Regions from separate parts of the Maribacter dokdonensis DSW-8 genome, predicted to be linked through region 2. Evidence: riboswitches for the same ligand, from Rfam matches in the RefSeq annotation. Region 2 holds a riboswitch; each other region holds the start of a gene.
What was found. Region 2 has a riboswitch for S-adenosylmethionine ahead of I600_RS01775 (Na+/H+ antiporter NhaC family protein). Riboswitches for the same ligand answer to the same signal wherever they lie in the genome.

Region 1 (5,622 bases), on a different contig from region 2:
ATTCCTGCAGCCATTGAGTACTACAGCTCAAAAAAACAAAAAGGAAGTATTAAAAGGTTTAGATGCAGAATTTAATACCTATAAAGCCATAGCAAATGAGCTTTGGGAAAATCCGGAGTTAGGGTATTTGGAAGAAAATAGTTCTGCTCTATTGCAAGAAACACTTGGTGCGGCAGGTTTTAAAGTTGAGAAAGGTGTAGCAGGTATACCAACGGCATTTACCGGAACATATGGCTCGGGATCACCTGTTATAGGAATATTGGGCGAGTTTGATGCTTTGCCTGGGATGTCGCAATCTGCGGAGCCTATTAAAAAATCTAGGGTAGTAGATGCACCTGGTCAGGCTTGTGGACATCATTTATTTGGTACGGGTTCTATGGCGGCCGCTATTTCTGTTAAGAATTGGTTAGATGCTACCAAAAAATCGGGAACCATTCGGTTTTATGGAACGCCGGCAGAAGAAGGTGGATCAGGAAAAGTTTATATGGTAAGAGCGGGACTTTTTAATGATGTAGATGCTATAGTTTCTTGGCATCCGGGAGACCAAAACACCTCTAACCCAAGTACAAATTTGGCAACAATATCAGGTAAATTTACATTTAAAGGTGTTTCCTCACATGCTGCTGCCGCTCCGGAATTGGGGCGTTCGGCTTTAGATGGTGTAGAGGGAATGAATGATTTGGTGAATATGTTACGAGAGCATACTACAGAATCTACACGTATTCATTACGTAATAACAAAAGGTGGAGATGCGCCTAATATTGTACCGGAAGAAGCTCAGGTATATTACGTAGTACGCCACGCTAATAGAAAAGAAGTAAAAGCAGTTTGGGATAGAGTAGTAAAAGCGGCTGAAGGTTCTGCCATTGGTACAGAAACAGAAATGTCTTATGAAATTATAGGCGGTACGTATGACCGTTTGCCAAATGAAGTATTAGCTACTTTAATGCATAAGAATATGGAGATTGTTGGTGGAGTAAATTATACCCCAGAAGAAATTGATTTTGCCAAGGAAATTCAGAAAACATTAAAAACCCCAAAGGAAATAGAAAGTGCTGGTGAAATCAAACCAATGGTTTTTACCTACGGTAAAGCATCTGCCGATACAGGCGATGTAAGTTGGAACGCACCTTTAGCTGCAGTAAGAACAGCAACTTGGGTGCCGGGCACTCCGCCACATAGTTGGCAAGCTGTTGCAGCTGGCGGAACAGATATTGGCTATAAAGGTATGATGGTCGCTGCCAAAACTATGGCATTGACCGCAATAGATATTTTTGAAAAACCAGCTGTATTAACTAAGATAAAGGCTGAATTTAATGAAAGGAGAGGAGCCGATTTTAAATATGTAGCGTTATTAGGGGATAGAGAGCCGGCGTTAGATTATAGAAAATGATACGGACATTTTTCAAATTGTAGTTATACATTATCCTTACTTTTATTAACAGTCAAAACCAACAACCAACAACGAACAACAACCAAAATGAAAAAACTAATTCTAACTGTTGCAGTCCTGCTTTTCTTGCTGCCATTTAAAACTAAGGCGCAAAAAAGCAATGCTAAAAAGCCCAATATCATTTTCATCATGTCAGATGATCATGCGTATCAGGCCATAAGCGCGTATGATGATAAATTGCTGCAAACACCCAACATTGATCGCTTGGCAAAAGAGGGCATGCTTTTTACCAATGCCAGTGTTACCAACTCTATTTGTGCGCCTTCTCGTGCAACCATATTAACAGGCAAGCATACACATATCAATGGGAAAGTGGATAATTATTTTCCGTTCGATACTACACAGGTGACCTTTCCGCAAATCTTTAAAAAGAATGGGTATAAAACGGCGATGTTCGGTAAGCTTCATTTTGGCAATAATCCAAAAGGGGTAGATGAGTTTATGATCTTGCCGGGTCAAGGGCACTATATTAATCCAGATTTTATAGTTACCAATGGTGATACCATAACCAAGCAAGGCTATGTTACCGATATCATAACAGATGTATCACTAGATTGGTTGAAAGAAGAAGCGTCCAATGACGAACCTTTTATGATGATGTACTTGCACAAGGCACCGCACAGACCGTGGTGGCCAAGACCGGATAAGTTCAAGGAGTTCACGAAAAAAACCTTCCCGGAGCCAGAAACGTTATTTGATGATTACAGCAATAGAGGATCGGCGGCAAAGACGGCAGAAATGAATTTGTTGACACACATGATGTATAGTCATGATAGTAAGGTCAGACCGGAAACCTTAGCTAAAATGGAGGGTAAGGTTTTACCGGTAGTGGAGGAATTTCCCAATAGTTTTTACGGTCCGTATAACCGTGCAACGGTAGAACAAAAAGCATTGTATGATCCGGTGTTAGATTCCATCAACGATTTTTTCTATAACAATTGGCCAAAAATGAACGATACCGAAAAAATGAAATGGAAGTACCAGCGCTATATGCAAGATTATTTGGGTAGTATTTCTTCGGTAGATGATAATGTAGGCCGCTTGTTAGATTATTTGGATGAAAGCGGATTGGCGGAAAACACCATAGTGATCTATACCTCTGATCAAGGATTTTATTTAGGGGAGCACGGTTGGTTTGATAAGCGATTTATTTATGACGAATCGTTTAAAACTCCTTTATTGGTACGTTGGCCCAATGTGGTTGAACCGGGAGCTGTAGAAAATGAAATGGTACAGAATTTAGACTTTGCACAGACAATGTTAGAAGCTGTAGGCATCACGCCACCAAGTGATATGCAAGGTGAAAGTTTAATTCCCTTGTTGAAAGGCGAAAAAGAAAAATGGACTAGAGATGCCGTGTATTATCAATATTACGAATATCCATCTGTTCATATGGTAAAGCGTCACTATGGTATTGTGAATAAAGAATTTAAATTGGTGCATTTCTATTATGATGTTGATGAGTGGGAGTTATATGATAGATTGAAGGACCCAAAGGAAATGAACAATGTCTACAATGACCCTGCCTACGCAGATACCGTTAAAAAATTAAAGAAAGATTTAATTGCATTACGTAAAAAATATAAAGACTCCCCGGAGCAAGATCAGATGTATATAGATAAATATAAGAGCGCAGGGATGATTGAGTAGTTTTTCGTGGTTCGTTTCTCGTTGTTCGTTGATAGTAAAATGTCAGTTCGAGTGCTCTTAAACTAATTTTTCTTTAGGTTAAGAGTGTATCGAGAATATTGTAATTGAACAGGTGTACTATTGCTTTTAAGCCTTCAGAAAACTAACAACAAGACCAAGAATTATATATTTTTCATAAAATACTAGGTTTTTAAATTTTTCTGCCTTTATATTTGTAGTTCAAAGTTCACACACGTATTGAATAGTTATCAAGAAAGGTGGAGGGATTAGACCCTTTGAAACCTTAGCAACCCTTTGTTCCATACAAAGAAGGTGCTACATTCTACCCTTAGGGGAAGGATAACAGTAATCGATTTTCTCGATATTACTTTCTTATAACTTTTTGATTTTACTTACTCACAATTTTATGTGTTTAAGTTGGGCTTTTTAATTATTAGAATAATTTTTAAAAACAACAAAATCATGAGTAATCACAAATTAGCAACAAACGCATTACACGCAGGTCACGACACCACTACAAATGGAGGTACAAGGGCAGTGCCTATTTATCAAACATCATCGTATGTATTTAATGATACCGATCATGCGGCAAACTTATTTTCACTTAAAGAACTAGGGTTTATTTACACACGGTTAAACAATCCTACCAATCAAATTTTACAAGATAGATTAGCCGCTGTTGAAGGTGGTGTTGGTGCTGTGGTCTTTGCATCTGGTACTGCTGCTATTTCTACAGGTTTATTGACCTTGTTAAAAGCGGGCGATCATATTGTAGCGTCAAGCAGTTTATACGGTGGCACCTTTAATTTATTAAATGTTACCCTACCAAGATTCGGTATTACGACCACCTTTGTAGATGCATCTGATCCTGAAAATTTTGGAAAAGCGGTACAGGATAATACAAGGGCTTTCTTTGTGGAATCTTTAGGGAATCCGAAATTGGATGTGTTGGATCTGAAAGCGATTTCTAAAGAATCGAAAGCAGCGGGAGTACCTTTTATAGTAGATAATACAGTAGCTACTCCTTCATTGTTAAACCCTATTGAGCACGGTGCCAATTTGGTCATTCATTCATTGACAAAATATATTGGCGGTCAAGGAACGTCTTTAGGTGGAGCAATTATAGATGCCGGTACGTTTGATTGGACCAACGGAAAATTCCCTGAATTTACGGAACCATCTGCAGGTTACCACGGTTTGGTTTATAGTGAGGCATTAGGTGCGGCAGCATTTACCTTTAAATTGATACTGGAAGGTTTACGTGATTTTGGTGGGGCATTGAGTCCGTATAACGCCTTCCAAATTATACAAGGTTTAGAGACTTTGCCGGTACGTATAAAGCAACACAGTGCAAATGCATTGGAATTGGCTACTTGGTTAGAAGGAAGGAAAGAAGTGGCTTGGGTAAATTACCCAGGATTAAAGAGCAATAAATACTATGACTTGGCACAAGAATACTTGCCAAAAGGTCAAAGCGGATTGGTTACCTTTGGTATCAAGGGCGGTTTTGAAGCGGCTAAAAAGGTTACCGATGCTACTAAGATATTTTCTTTACTTGCCAATATTGGTGACACCAAATCATTGATCATTCACCCGGCAAGTACTACCCACCAGCAATTAACCGCAGAGCAGCAAGAAGGTGCAGGTGTAGGGCAAGATTTAATTCGTTTGTCGGTAGGTCTTGAAGATATAGAAGATTTAAAAGCAGATTTAGAGCAGGCATTTGCCAGTCTTTAATATAGGTTGCCCATATAGTCAACAACCGGTCACTGAGCGTAGCCGAAGTGATCGGTGGATTAAGAAAAAAAGAATATTGGTGGCGGCTGAGCCTAGCCGAAGTCATTGAATGTTCAAGAATATATTATTTACATGAGGTGGCTGAGCGCAGTCGAAGCTCAGCCATAAATTGATTTTGAAATAGATGTTACATCAACTACAGATTAAAAAATACAAGACCCTAAGCGGTAGTACTCAAGATATTCAATTATCGTATCAGGTATTTGGGAAGGAGCTTCATACAGCGCCAATAATTTTGGTGAATCATGCATTAACGGGCAATTCTAATGTTACCGGTGAAAATGGTTGGTGGTCTGCCTTGATCGGAGAAGAGAAGTGTATAGATACCAACAAGTACACTATTTTGGCATTCAACATTCCGGGCAATGGTCATGACAAGTTTGTAATAGAGAACTATAAGGATTTTGTAGCCGGTGATGTAGCTAGAATATTTTTATTAGGTCTACAACAGTTAAAGGTAGAACGTTTGTTTGCATTGATCGGTGGATCTTTGGGTGGTGGTATCGCTTGGGAAATGGCAGCATTGCACCCAACGCTGACAGAACATTTGATTCCTGTGGCATCTGATTGGAAATCGACCGATTGGTTAATAGCCAATTGCCAAATACAGGAACAGTTTTTAGTGAATTCTAAACAACCTGTGCATGATGCCCGTATGCATGCCATGTTATGTTATAGGACCCCGGCTTCCTTTAAAGAACGGTTTAAACGAAGTACCAATG
Region 2 (5,622 bases):
TTGTTTCGGATTTTATTTTTGGAGTCATAATACCAATGGATAATTTGGATAGCTTGGTGTCATTATCAACAATGCTATTTTTTGGTATTTTTAAGTGATAATGAAGTTCTTTAGCTTCGTCAAAATTGTAGTTTATGGTAACACCTAGATTGTTTAGGTCTAAATGAAATTCTTCTTCATGGTCAAAATTAATAAAGCGTGCCGTTCTGGGCATTTCTTCCAATAGCTTGTTCATGTCTGGTCCTTTACGCTCTTGTTCATCCGTTTTTTTACGAGAATTATCTTTTTCATTTCGTTCTGGACGTTCTGGCGGAGTAATATTGATTGGATATTGAATGGAAACATTTTTCTTCTTTTTTCCTTTAACATCAAAATACACGTAAAAGCCCTGGTGCAACATAGACATCATAGTAGCTTGGTCTACTGTACTTAATTGGACCATAATATGTTCTGCGTCTATAATGCTTTGATAAGTAATGTTATCCTCTGTATTTTGAGCTTGGCCAATTGCCCAACCAAATAACAATAATAGCGTAGTATATATTTTCATCTTAGTAATTCTGGAATGGTAAACCTATTGATAAAACAAAGACTAAAGAGGAGTTTTAAGTGGATGCCATAAGATTTAAAGCGAATACCTGAATCTTTACCAGTTACATATTTGAACAATGCTAGTTGCTTATATTTCATCATGTAGATGAATTTTAAAAATAGAAAAGCTCCAATATTGCTATTGGAGCCCTTCGTCATCAATCAATCAATCAAAAAAACTATCTTTAATTATAGACCTAATGCGGTTATTGCATCGTCGTCTTTTGTAAATGCATACGCACGCCACGGTCTATTGTAATTTGTAAATCTCCACAGCACATCTCCGTCGCTATTAACTTCCCAAATAGCACCTGTGCCTTCGCAGATAAGGGTGTTGCCATTACTCATTCTAACCCCACTGCCTAAACCATTACTATATAAATCGGTATCTGTGAATTCCCATATTAATTCAGGCTCATTATCTTGACCGGCTACCAGTTCATAAGGCGGACTCAATTGGTATTCTGCTACTGCAGACTGGTTATCGTATTTGTTATTTACAAAAACCAACATTTTATTATCATCAAAAAGATTAGGATAATGTACCCTGTTCATGGTCACTTCACCAACATTGTCATAAGTAAGGGGGTTTCCAAAACGGTAAACCAGGTCACCACCTAAATTATAGTTTCCGCCGGTATTGGTGGCAGCCTCTTCTGTTGAGGTGCTATGATCAATAACCCAAACCTCGCTATAAAAGTTAACGGTCATGTATAAAAGGTCGTTCGTTTCATCTAGGGTTATACCGTTTACATGCATAATGTCACCATCAGTTTGATCATTATTATAATTGATGTCAATAAGGTTGGGAACATCGGCCACGACACCAAAGTTTAATTTGCTTTCATCGTAATCTTGAACAATATGGTCCGTAGCATGCCACTCCCAAACTATTTCTTGGGTTAATGGATTCATTTCAATAATAGCTTCAGGGTAAATATTAAAATTACCCGAAAATCCCATCTCCGCAGCATCTGCAGCACTTACTTCTTCCCATACGGGAAATATGATATTTCCGTTCGATAAGTAATTAACATCATGATGTGAGATGTAGGTATTAGTAGAATAGTCCACTTCCCATTCAATGGATTGGTCAGCATTTATTTTTCTAAAACCGCCACCATAACCACCAAAGGTTATCTGTGGATTATCAGCTTTTATCGTAGCTACCAAGCTGCCATCAGATTGAAGCATGGCATCATTACCCAATTGGTCACCATTGAAATCCCAATCAAATAAGGTATTGCCATCATGATCAATTAAATATACCCCATTGTCCGGTGCAACGGCTAAAATGTAGGAGTCACTGTCCACAGTACTACTTGCTTCATTGGTGTCGCTAGTATCATCTGTTGTTTCTTCTTCGGTGATTGAAACATCATCGGAATCATTACTGCAAGAAGTTAAGAAAAGCAGGCATACAAATAATGCAGTTGTTCCTAAGTTAAGATTCATTTTTCTCATCGATTTTAATTTTTAGGGTTGTTATACGGTTTAAGCATCTAAGTAGGTATAGATACCAGTCTCCGTTTAGATTTTAAATGTAGTTCGAAGTTTAAATGAAAATGAAGCTTCTCAGCGAATGGAGCTTATAATTCAGCAAACGGCCCTTTTGTATAAGTGAAATTTTTTAGCCTTTTGTCATCTTAAAATGGCATTTTCTGCAATTGGTCAAAACGGTTTAAATTAAGATATAATTAGTATAATTTTTGGTTTTATGTACCGATGGTTTATTAATTTTGCGCCCTTAAATTATCAAGAATCTCAAATAGAGATAGCAACCTGCAATAACGAGCAAGGTGCTAAAAGCGATAAGCCAATACCTTGGAAAAAACGTTAAATCCTTCCTATTGTATTTGTTATAGCTCTAAACGTGATTCTTCAAATAACCATATATGACTCAAGTAAAAGCTGTAACAGCCAATGCAAAGGCACTTATTCCATTTTTAATATTCATTGCAATATTTCTAGGCGTAGGCATTTTTCAAAATGATTTTTATGCCCTACCCGCTCCTATTGCCGTAATTGCTGGTATACTGGTAGCATTTCTCATGTTTAAGCAATCTATGAAGGAGAAAATTGCCATTCTTTTAGAAGGGTGCGGTAATGATAAAATTTTGACCATGTGTCTTATATACTTATTGGCAGGAGCATTTGCAGCGACAACCAAAGCTATGGGCAGTGTAGATGCTATTGTTCATTTAGGTCTGGATGTTATCAGCGGACACTATATATATGTAGGTGTGTTTGTAATTGCTGCATTTTTGTCTATTTCTACGGGTACCTCTGTTGGCGCTATAGTAGCGCTGGCTCCAATTGTAATTGGTTTTGCGGATACCGGTAATTTTTCGCTGGGTATTTTATGCGGTGCCTTGTTAGGAGGTTCCATGTTCGGTGATAATCTATCGGTAATTTCAGATACCACCATTGCCGCTACACAATCACTGAACGTAAAAATGAGTGATAAGTTCAAGGCGAATATCAAAATAGCCGTACCTGCTGCCATTATAAGTATGGCCATTTTAATGTATGAAGGTCTAAGCATGAATACCGTAGGAATGGAAATGGAAGAGTATCATTATTCCATTCTTAAAATTTTGCCTTATTTAATTGTAATTATACTTTCAGTAATAGGTGTGAACGTTTTTGTGACGCTTGTATTGGGCGCAATTTCGGCTGGAATCTTAGGTGTCTTTTATGGTGATTTCACAGTGTTGGAATTTACAAGAATATCATATACAGGCTTTACCAATATGACGGAGATATTTCTTTTATCATTATTAACGGGCGGTTTGGCCGCTTTGGTGACGTTCAATGGCGGTATAGCGTTTATACTATTAAAAATTAAAACTTTTGTAAAAAGTAAGAAGTCGGCACAGTTTGGTATTGCAACACTGGTATCAACTATTAACATGGCAATTGCGAACAATACGGTCTCCATAATTATATCTGGACCCATTGCTAAATCTATTAATGATGAGTATGCTTTAGAGAACAAACAGACTGCATCTATCTTAGATGTCTTTGCTTGTATAACTCAAGGATTATTGCCTTATGGAGCCCAGGTGCTTATGATTTTGAGCTTTGCAAAGGGTAGTATAACTTATTTGGACCTTGTAAGTAATACTTGGTATCTATTGTTATTATTGGTGTCTACTGTGTTGGTTGTAGGATTAAAATCTAAGAAGTAAATAGCCTACAGGAATATTAAAAAACATTCTCAATAGCATTAAAATAAGGTATAATAAAATGTAGCGATTAACTTTTCATCAAATTCTCTAAATCTTCAGGTGTTCTAGGTAAGTCCGAACTTAACACTTCACAACCATCTTCCGTGATTAAAATCATATCTTCTGTAAATACTGAAATATTGTTATCATGATTATAATACCACGGCTCTACAGTAAATACCATGCCTGGTTTTAAAAGTGCATTCGATAAGTTTGGATCGCCTGTTGATAAGCCTAAATGGTGACCAAAAAACAAACCTACTTGCATATATTTTTTTGAGTGTTCAGGAATAATGGTATTGGTGAATTTCTGCACATCCTTAAAGGTTATACCTGGTTTTAAAAACTTAATAATTTCATCAGCAATTTTGGTTTCCATCATCAGAATCTCTCTTTGTTCTTTTGTGAATTTGCCAGAAACCGGAAATGTTCTTCCTATATCACTTACGTATTGTTCATATTCGCACCCCACATCAAAAATAACAAGATCCCCATTTTGCATAATACGGTTTCTTCGATTATAATGTGTTGCTAAAATTCTCCAGGGCCAATGAGAGTTTGGTCCGGATTTTATGATGGACCCAAAGGCTAGCCTTTGTGAACCATTTTTCTTGAAATCGCCTTCTAAAACGCCTTCTAAATAACGTTCGTCTATTCCTGGTTTTATAGCTTTTGCCGCCTCTTTAATACCTTTAACTGTTATATTTGCCGCCTGTTTTAAGATTTTTACTTCATTTTCAGATTTTATCATACGTACTTTGGCAATTGCTTCGTAGATATTTTCAAAACTTAAATCTGTATGTTTCTTTTTGATTGCCTCTAAAAGAACTTGAACAGGAGAATAGGTAGCTATGTAGTCATTGGGTGCAAATTTTACTTCACCAGGTCTACCGTTATTTATTAATATTTTAGATTTATTGGAGTTTTCTAAATTCAACAGATTAGTAAAATCTTCTATGGAAGCGAGTGGGATACCTGTTCTGTTTATGATCTTTTTATCATTTAATAGAGGTCTTCCGGGAAAATCATTTTTTCTAGAACTGTTTTCAAACCGTATATCCTGTTCTGGAGTATAGATAGTAACTTTTTGATTGTCCAAGTTAAAAACTAAAATGGCATTTGGCAATTCTAAACCAGTAAAGTAATAAAAATCATCTGTTTGCCTAAATGTTTCACCAAATGAAAATCCGTCTTTCGCGGGAATTAATACTAGCCCTTTTTTATTTAATCGGGCTAATTCAGTCATCAGATTTTCTCGTCTAGTGTTTAATTCTTCTTTTGTAAAAGGTAAATCAGTCCACTCAAAATAAGATTGCACCGGTGTTTGACCATTTACAACCACCATAGCTAAAATTGATACTAAACATGTTAAAATTACTTTCATTTTCTACTTTTACTTAGATTGGTTATCAGAAGTGCTATGCTCAGATAAGTAATGTGCCAAAATTTTCTCAACGAGTTCATCTTTAGTCAAATGGTGAAATACCGTTTTAACTTTCGTTCTAAGTTCATCTGAAATTTCTTTGTTCGGTTTTGTCTTAAATATTTTCTTGGCCCATAATAAAGTGTTGTTCTCTTCAATACTTTTGGCATCCGCTTTTTGATATTTAGAAAAGGAAATACCTAATTCTTTCTCAAAATCGAAAACCTCTGCAACCTCTTCTTTTTGTAAAATGGTCAAAGAAAGTCCCTTTGCCCCTGCTCTGGCCGTACGTCCACTTCTATGCACGTAGGCATCATAGGTGTCTGGTAAATGGTAATTTACTACGTAACCCAATTCTTTAACATCTATACCTCTGGC
Region 3 (5,622 bases), on a different contig from region 2:
TTTACTAGATGAACGGTTCAAGAACTTTTCCCTAAACACATCATAATCATCTTTTATACTTTTCTTATAGCTCGTAGATGTTTCTTTTTGCAACAAATCGCCCACCACGGTTACTGCTCTAGAGGCATCGTTTACATGAACTACTGCCTCTTTATATTGTGGATCAATCTTTACCGCGGTATGTGCCTTACTGGTGGTTGCACCACCGATCAACAACGGAATACTGAAATCTTTACGTTCCATTTCCTTTGCCAAATGCACCATCTCATCCAATGATGGCGTAATTAATCCGCTAAGCCCTATAATATCTACATTATGCTCAATAGCTGCTGCAATAATTTTTTCTGGTGGCACCATTACGCCTAGATCAACGATCTCATAATTGTTACAGGCCAATACTACACCCACAATATTTTTACCAATATCATGAACATCGCCCTTTACGGTTGCCATTAAAATCTTTCCGGCATTATCAGAATCTCCAACTTGCGGATTCAATAACTTTTCTTCTTCAATATAGGGTAATAAATAAGCTACCGCCTTCTTCATCACTCGGGCAGATTTTACCACTTGCGGCAAGAACATTTTTCCGCTACCGAATAAATCGCCCACCACGTTCATACCCGTCATTAAGTTGCCCTCAATAACTTCAATTGGCTTATTGGCAGCCAACCTGGCTTCTTCAACATCTTCAATAATATATTGATCAATACCTTTTACCAAGGCACGGGTAATACGCTCTTGTAAAGGTTCTTCTCGCCACGATAGATCTATTTTACTTTCCTTGGTTTTACCAACTACAGATTCGGCAAAATCTAGCAAGCGCTCCGTTGCATCATCTCTTCTATTTAGAATAACATCTTCTACATATTCCAATAAGTCTTTAGGAATATCATCATACACCTCTAGCATACTCGGATTTACAATACCCATGTTCATACCCGCTTTTATAGCGTGGTACAAGAAGACCGAGTGCATAGCCTCACGCACCGGGTTATTGCCCCTAAATGAAAACGAAACATTACTAACGCCACCACTTACACTGGCATGTGGCAAGTTTTCACGGACCCATCTTGTAGCTTCAATAAAATCGACAGCATTTAATTTATGCTCATCCATTCCCGTTGCTACCGGAAAAATATTTAAATCGAAAATGATATCCTCCGGTGCAAAATTTACCTTGTTCACCAAAACATCATACGAACGTTTTGCTATTTCAATTCTACGGTCATAATTATCTGCCTGACCTACCTCATCAAAAGCCATAACAATTACCGCGGCACCATATCTTTTTATGAGTTTGGCGTGGTGTATAAATTGTTCTTCGCCCTCTTTTAAGCTTATGGAATTTACCACACATTTACCTTGAACAACTTGCAGACCAGCTTCAATGATTTCCCATTTAGAACTGTCGATCATAATAGGCACACGAGAAATATCCGGCTCCGATATAACAAGATTCAAAAATTTCACCATAGCCTGTTTACCATCGATCAATCCGTCATCCATGTTAATATCAATAACCTGGGCACCATTTTCAACCTGCTCCCTAGCCACTGCCAATGCCTCTTCAAACTTTTCCTCTTTTACTAAACGAAGAAACTTTTTTGAACCCGCAACGTTTGTTCGCTCACCAACGTTTATGAAATTGGTTTCTGGAGTTACAATCAGGGGTTCTAGGCCGCTAAGCTTTAGAAAACGTTGTTCGTTATTCGTTGTTCGTTGTTCGTTTTCTTTACTCATAACTTCTTGTGATAATTTATGAATCCGTTCAACAACTTTTTCACTCTTTCTATTTCTTTCAAAACGATATCTGTATCTGAAATATAATTTAAATCTCCTGCTAAAATCAACTGGGTTTCCAACTCGAATAAGGAGCCTCTAGCAATATGTAAAAAATGAATTGTTTCTTTATTGGATTGTCTTCCACAACCTTCAGCAATATTTGAAGGAACAGATATAACACATCTTCTCACCTGTGAGGTTAAAGAAAATTGCTCATCTTGTGGAAAGGACTTCGTCAAAACATATACTGTTTTCACCAACATCCTAGCCTGTACCCAAATATCTAATTCTTTATAATCCATATCATATTTAAAAAACCACGATAAACCATTAACGTGCAACGAAAAACGATTTATTTACCAACAACTAAAACTGACGCGGAGCAAAATTTTTCACAACCTCAGCAATCGCAGTAATATGTTCCGGAGTGGTTCCGCAACATCCACCAACTATATTTACCAATCCTTTTTCCGCGTATTCCTTGATCTGTTCCGCCATTTGCTCAGGAGTTTCGTCGTACTCTCCAAATGCATTAGGCAAACCGGCATTGGGGTGCGCTGAGACCGCATGTTCACTTTTGGTGGACAACACCTCTAAATGAGGTACCAACTGGTTTGCACCTAAAGCACAATTAAACCCAACCGATAAAATAGGAATGTGGGATATGGATATTAAAAATGCCTCGGCCGTTTGACCCGATAACGTTCTACCGGATGCATCGGTAATAGTACCGCTAACCATTATGGGAACATCTATATTTCGTTCTTCTTTAACTTCTTCTATGGCAAATAATGCCGCCTTGGCATTGAGGGTGTCAAAAATGGTTTCTACCAATAAAATATCCGACCCACCATCTAATAAAGCTTCTACCTGTTGTTTATATGCAATACGTAGCTCATCAAAAGAAATAGCCCTATAACCTGGATCATTTACATCTGGTGACATACTTGCCGTTTTATTGGTGGGTCCAATACTACCGGCTACAAAACGAGGTTTATTTGGTTCTTTTGCAGTGAACTCATCTGCTACCATTTTGGCAATACGCGCAGATTCATAGTTGAGCTCATACACCAAATCTTCCATAAAATAATCTGCCATAGCAATCGTAGTTCCGGAAAAGGTATTGGTCTCTACAATATCTGCCCCAGCATCAAAATACTGACGGTGAACATCTGCTATAGCATCGGGTTGCGTTAACGACAACAAATCATTGTTACCTTGCAACGGATGTTCCCAATCCTTAAAGCGTTCTCCCCTAAAATCTTCTTCAGTAAACTTATAACGTTGAAGCATAGTACCCATGGCACCATCCAGTATTAAAATACGCTCTTTTAAAATTTCTTTTATATCCTTCATTTTACGCTTAACAAATTATTTGTTCGCTTTAAAATATATGATATCAAGTAAGGAAAGGAAGGTAATTATGTTCTTTCTTTAGTTATCTGTCCTTTTGAATGAGGATAGAATGTAGCACCTTCTTTTCCACTACGGAAAGGGTTGCCAAGGTTTCACAGGGTCTAGTCCCTCCGCCTTTCTTGATAACAATACAATTTAATTAGGAACGAATTGCAAAGTAACGGCACTACTCGCTCTTTACCAAGACTTCAATGGTTTTTTTAGCCAACGAAATTCTTAAAAAATGTCACAAAAAAAGCCCCCACACGTCTAAAGCATCCGGAGGCCGTACTACTCAAATAATTTAATTTATGCGATACTCTGTACTACTTCTTTCTTTGCTTCCTTCTTAGAACCATCAAAACCTTCAACACCACCAACAGTAGTATATTTCATTACAAAGCGCTTACCTGGATTGATCTGCTGGTATGCATATTGGCACATAACGGCTGCTTCATGGAAACCTGAAAGTATCAATTTCAACTTACCTTCGTAAGTATTAACATCACCAATTGCATATACTCCCGGTATGTTGGTCTGGTAATCTTTTGCGTTATTTACTTTAATAGCATTTTTCTGAATTTCCAAGCCCCAATCACCTATAGGACCTAATTTTGGAGACAGACCGAATAAAGGAATAAAATTATCCACTTCTAAATAAGTATCTTCTTTTTCCTTGTCCGTGTGCTTAATAACTACTGCCTTAAGTTCATTTTCACCGTGCAGCTCTTTTACCTCAGCTTTGGTAATCAACTTGATTTTACCCAATTTCGCCAGTTCAGATGCTTTTTCAACGGAATCCAATGCCCCTCTAAATTCATCCCTTCTGTGTACCAAGGTTACTTCTGCCGCTACATCGGTCAAAAATATAGCCCAGTCCAAGGCAGAATCACCTCCACCGGCAATAACCACTTTTTTATCGCGATATACTTCTGGATCTTTGATCATATAGGAAACACCTGTATCTTCAAAGTTTACAATATTAGAAATAGGTGGTTTTCTTGGCTCAAAAGAACCCAGACCACCTGCAATTACCACTACAGGTGCATTGTGCTTTGTTCCTTTATTGGTAGTTACCACAAAAGAACCATCTTCTAACTTATCTAGCGATTCCGCTCTTTCTCCCAAGGTAAATCCTGGTTCAAAAGGCTTTATCTGTTCCATAAGGTTGTCTACCAAAGTACCTGCCAAAATTTCTGGAAATGCAGGAATATCATAGATAGGCTTTTTAGGATATATCTCTGAACACTGACCACCTGGTTGTGGCAATGCATCTATTAAATGCGTTTTTAACTTTAATAATCCTGCTTCAAATACCGTGAACAATCCGGTAGGTCCCGCTCCTATAATGAGCATATCTGTTTTAATCATAATTCTCTTTTTAGTAAAAAGTAATTCTACAAAGTTGACATCATTCTATACAACTACTTTTTAGCTTCTTTTAATTTCACTTATTCTATATACTTATCCTTTACTAAATATGCTAAGCTTTATTTACTTCAACAAAACTGACATGCTCTTCAGCAAACTTATGAGTTGCCTTCGCTAACGCTTCACGATGTCTAACTACTTCTCCTATGATAATGATAGCAGGATTAGAAAGATTTTCTTTCTCCACCACATCAACTATGGTATCTATAGTCGCAACTCCTATTTTTTCATTCTTTCGCGTTCCGTTCTGAATTATAGCTATAGGTAATTCCGATTTACCTTCAGACTTAAATAATTCTACTATCTGAGGGAGTTTTGACATCCCCATCAATATGACTACCGTAGCACTACTTTTTGCAGCTAGGGCAACATCTGTTGATAGTTTATGCTCTTTTGTAGTTCCTGTAATTACCCAAAAACTTTCTGAAGAACCTCTTTTTGTTACCGGAATGTTTTGATATGCAGGCACACTTAAACTTGACGATATACCTGGTACCATGGCTACTTGCAACCCATGCGAGGCGGCATATTCCATTTCTTCCGAACCGCGACCGAATACAAAAGGATCTCCTCCTTTTAACCGCACCACATGTCCGTTAGATTTTGCCCTACTTACAATAAGCTCATTAATTTGCTCTTGTTGATATGCATAGCATCCTTTGCGTTTACCTACAAAAATCAATTCCGCATTCTTGGCATAATCCAGCAACTCCTCGTTCACCAAAGCATCGTACAAAACCACATCGGCATTTTCCAGCGTTCTGATCGCTTTTAACGTAATCAGCTCCACATCACCTGGTCCTGCACCAACTACGGTCAATTTAGGTTTCTTTATATGTTGTAAATGATTTGCCATTATCTATGCTTCTGCCAATTCTTGCTGTCTGAACTTTTCAACAGTTTCCAAAAATTCTTTCGCATCCTTTATGTAAGATTGTGCAAATTCTTTTGTTGGTTCGTTCTGATTTAATTGAAGTACCAATTTTTTAAATCCGCCAGCTACGGCAATTC

Region 1: it holds a riboswitch for S-adenosylmethionine, as region 2 does, so the genes downstream of both, I600_RS14700 (O-acetylhomoserine aminocarboxypropyltransferase/cysteine synthase family protein) here and I600_RS01775 (Na+/H+ antiporter NhaC family protein) in region 2, are expected to answer to the same signal.
Region 3: it holds a riboswitch for S-adenosylmethionine, as region 2 does, so the genes downstream of both, I600_RS14760 (homocysteine S-methyltransferase family protein) here and I600_RS01775 (Na+/H+ antiporter NhaC family protein) in region 2, are expected to answer to the same signal.

The regions. Positions count from the first base shown of each region.
Region 1 covers NZ_LDPE01000003.1:232,311-237,932, forward strand. The annotation lists gene I600_RS14690 (amidohydrolase) at 1-1,393, shown strand, start outside; gene I600_RS14695 (sulfatase family protein) at 1,481-3,103, shown strand; SAM riboswitch class I at 3,346-3,449, shown strand; gene I600_RS14700 (O-acetylhomoserine aminocarboxypropyltransferase/cysteine synthase family protein) at 3,566-4,840, shown strand; gene thrA (bifunctional aspartate kinase/homoserine dehydrogenase I) at 5,025-5,622, shown strand, end outside.
Region 2 covers NZ_LDPE01000001.1:385,164-390,785, reverse strand. The annotation lists gene I600_RS19380 (hypothetical protein) at 1-550, opposite strand, end outside; gene I600_RS01780 (arylsulfotransferase family protein) at 781-2,055, opposite strand; SAM-I-IV-variant riboswitch at 2,339-2,435, shown strand; gene I600_RS01775 (Na+/H+ antiporter NhaC family protein) at 2,487-3,782, shown strand; gene I600_RS01770 (M24 family metallopeptidase) at 3,850-5,205, opposite strand; gene I600_RS01765 (DEAD/DEAH box helicase) at 5,215-5,622, opposite strand, start outside.
Region 3 covers NZ_LDPE01000003.1:248,553-254,174, reverse strand. The annotation lists gene metH (methionine synthase) at 1-1,743, opposite strand, end outside; gene I600_RS14765 (four helix bundle protein) at 1,740-2,087, opposite strand; gene I600_RS14760 (homocysteine S-methyltransferase family protein) at 2,152-3,141, opposite strand; SAM riboswitch class I at 3,221-3,330, opposite strand; gene I600_RS14755 (NAD(P)/FAD-dependent oxidoreductase) at 3,490-4,551, opposite strand; gene cobA (uroporphyrinogen-III C-methyltransferase) at 4,664-5,467, opposite strand; gene I600_RS14745 (HEPN domain-containing protein) at 5,471-5,622, opposite strand, start outside.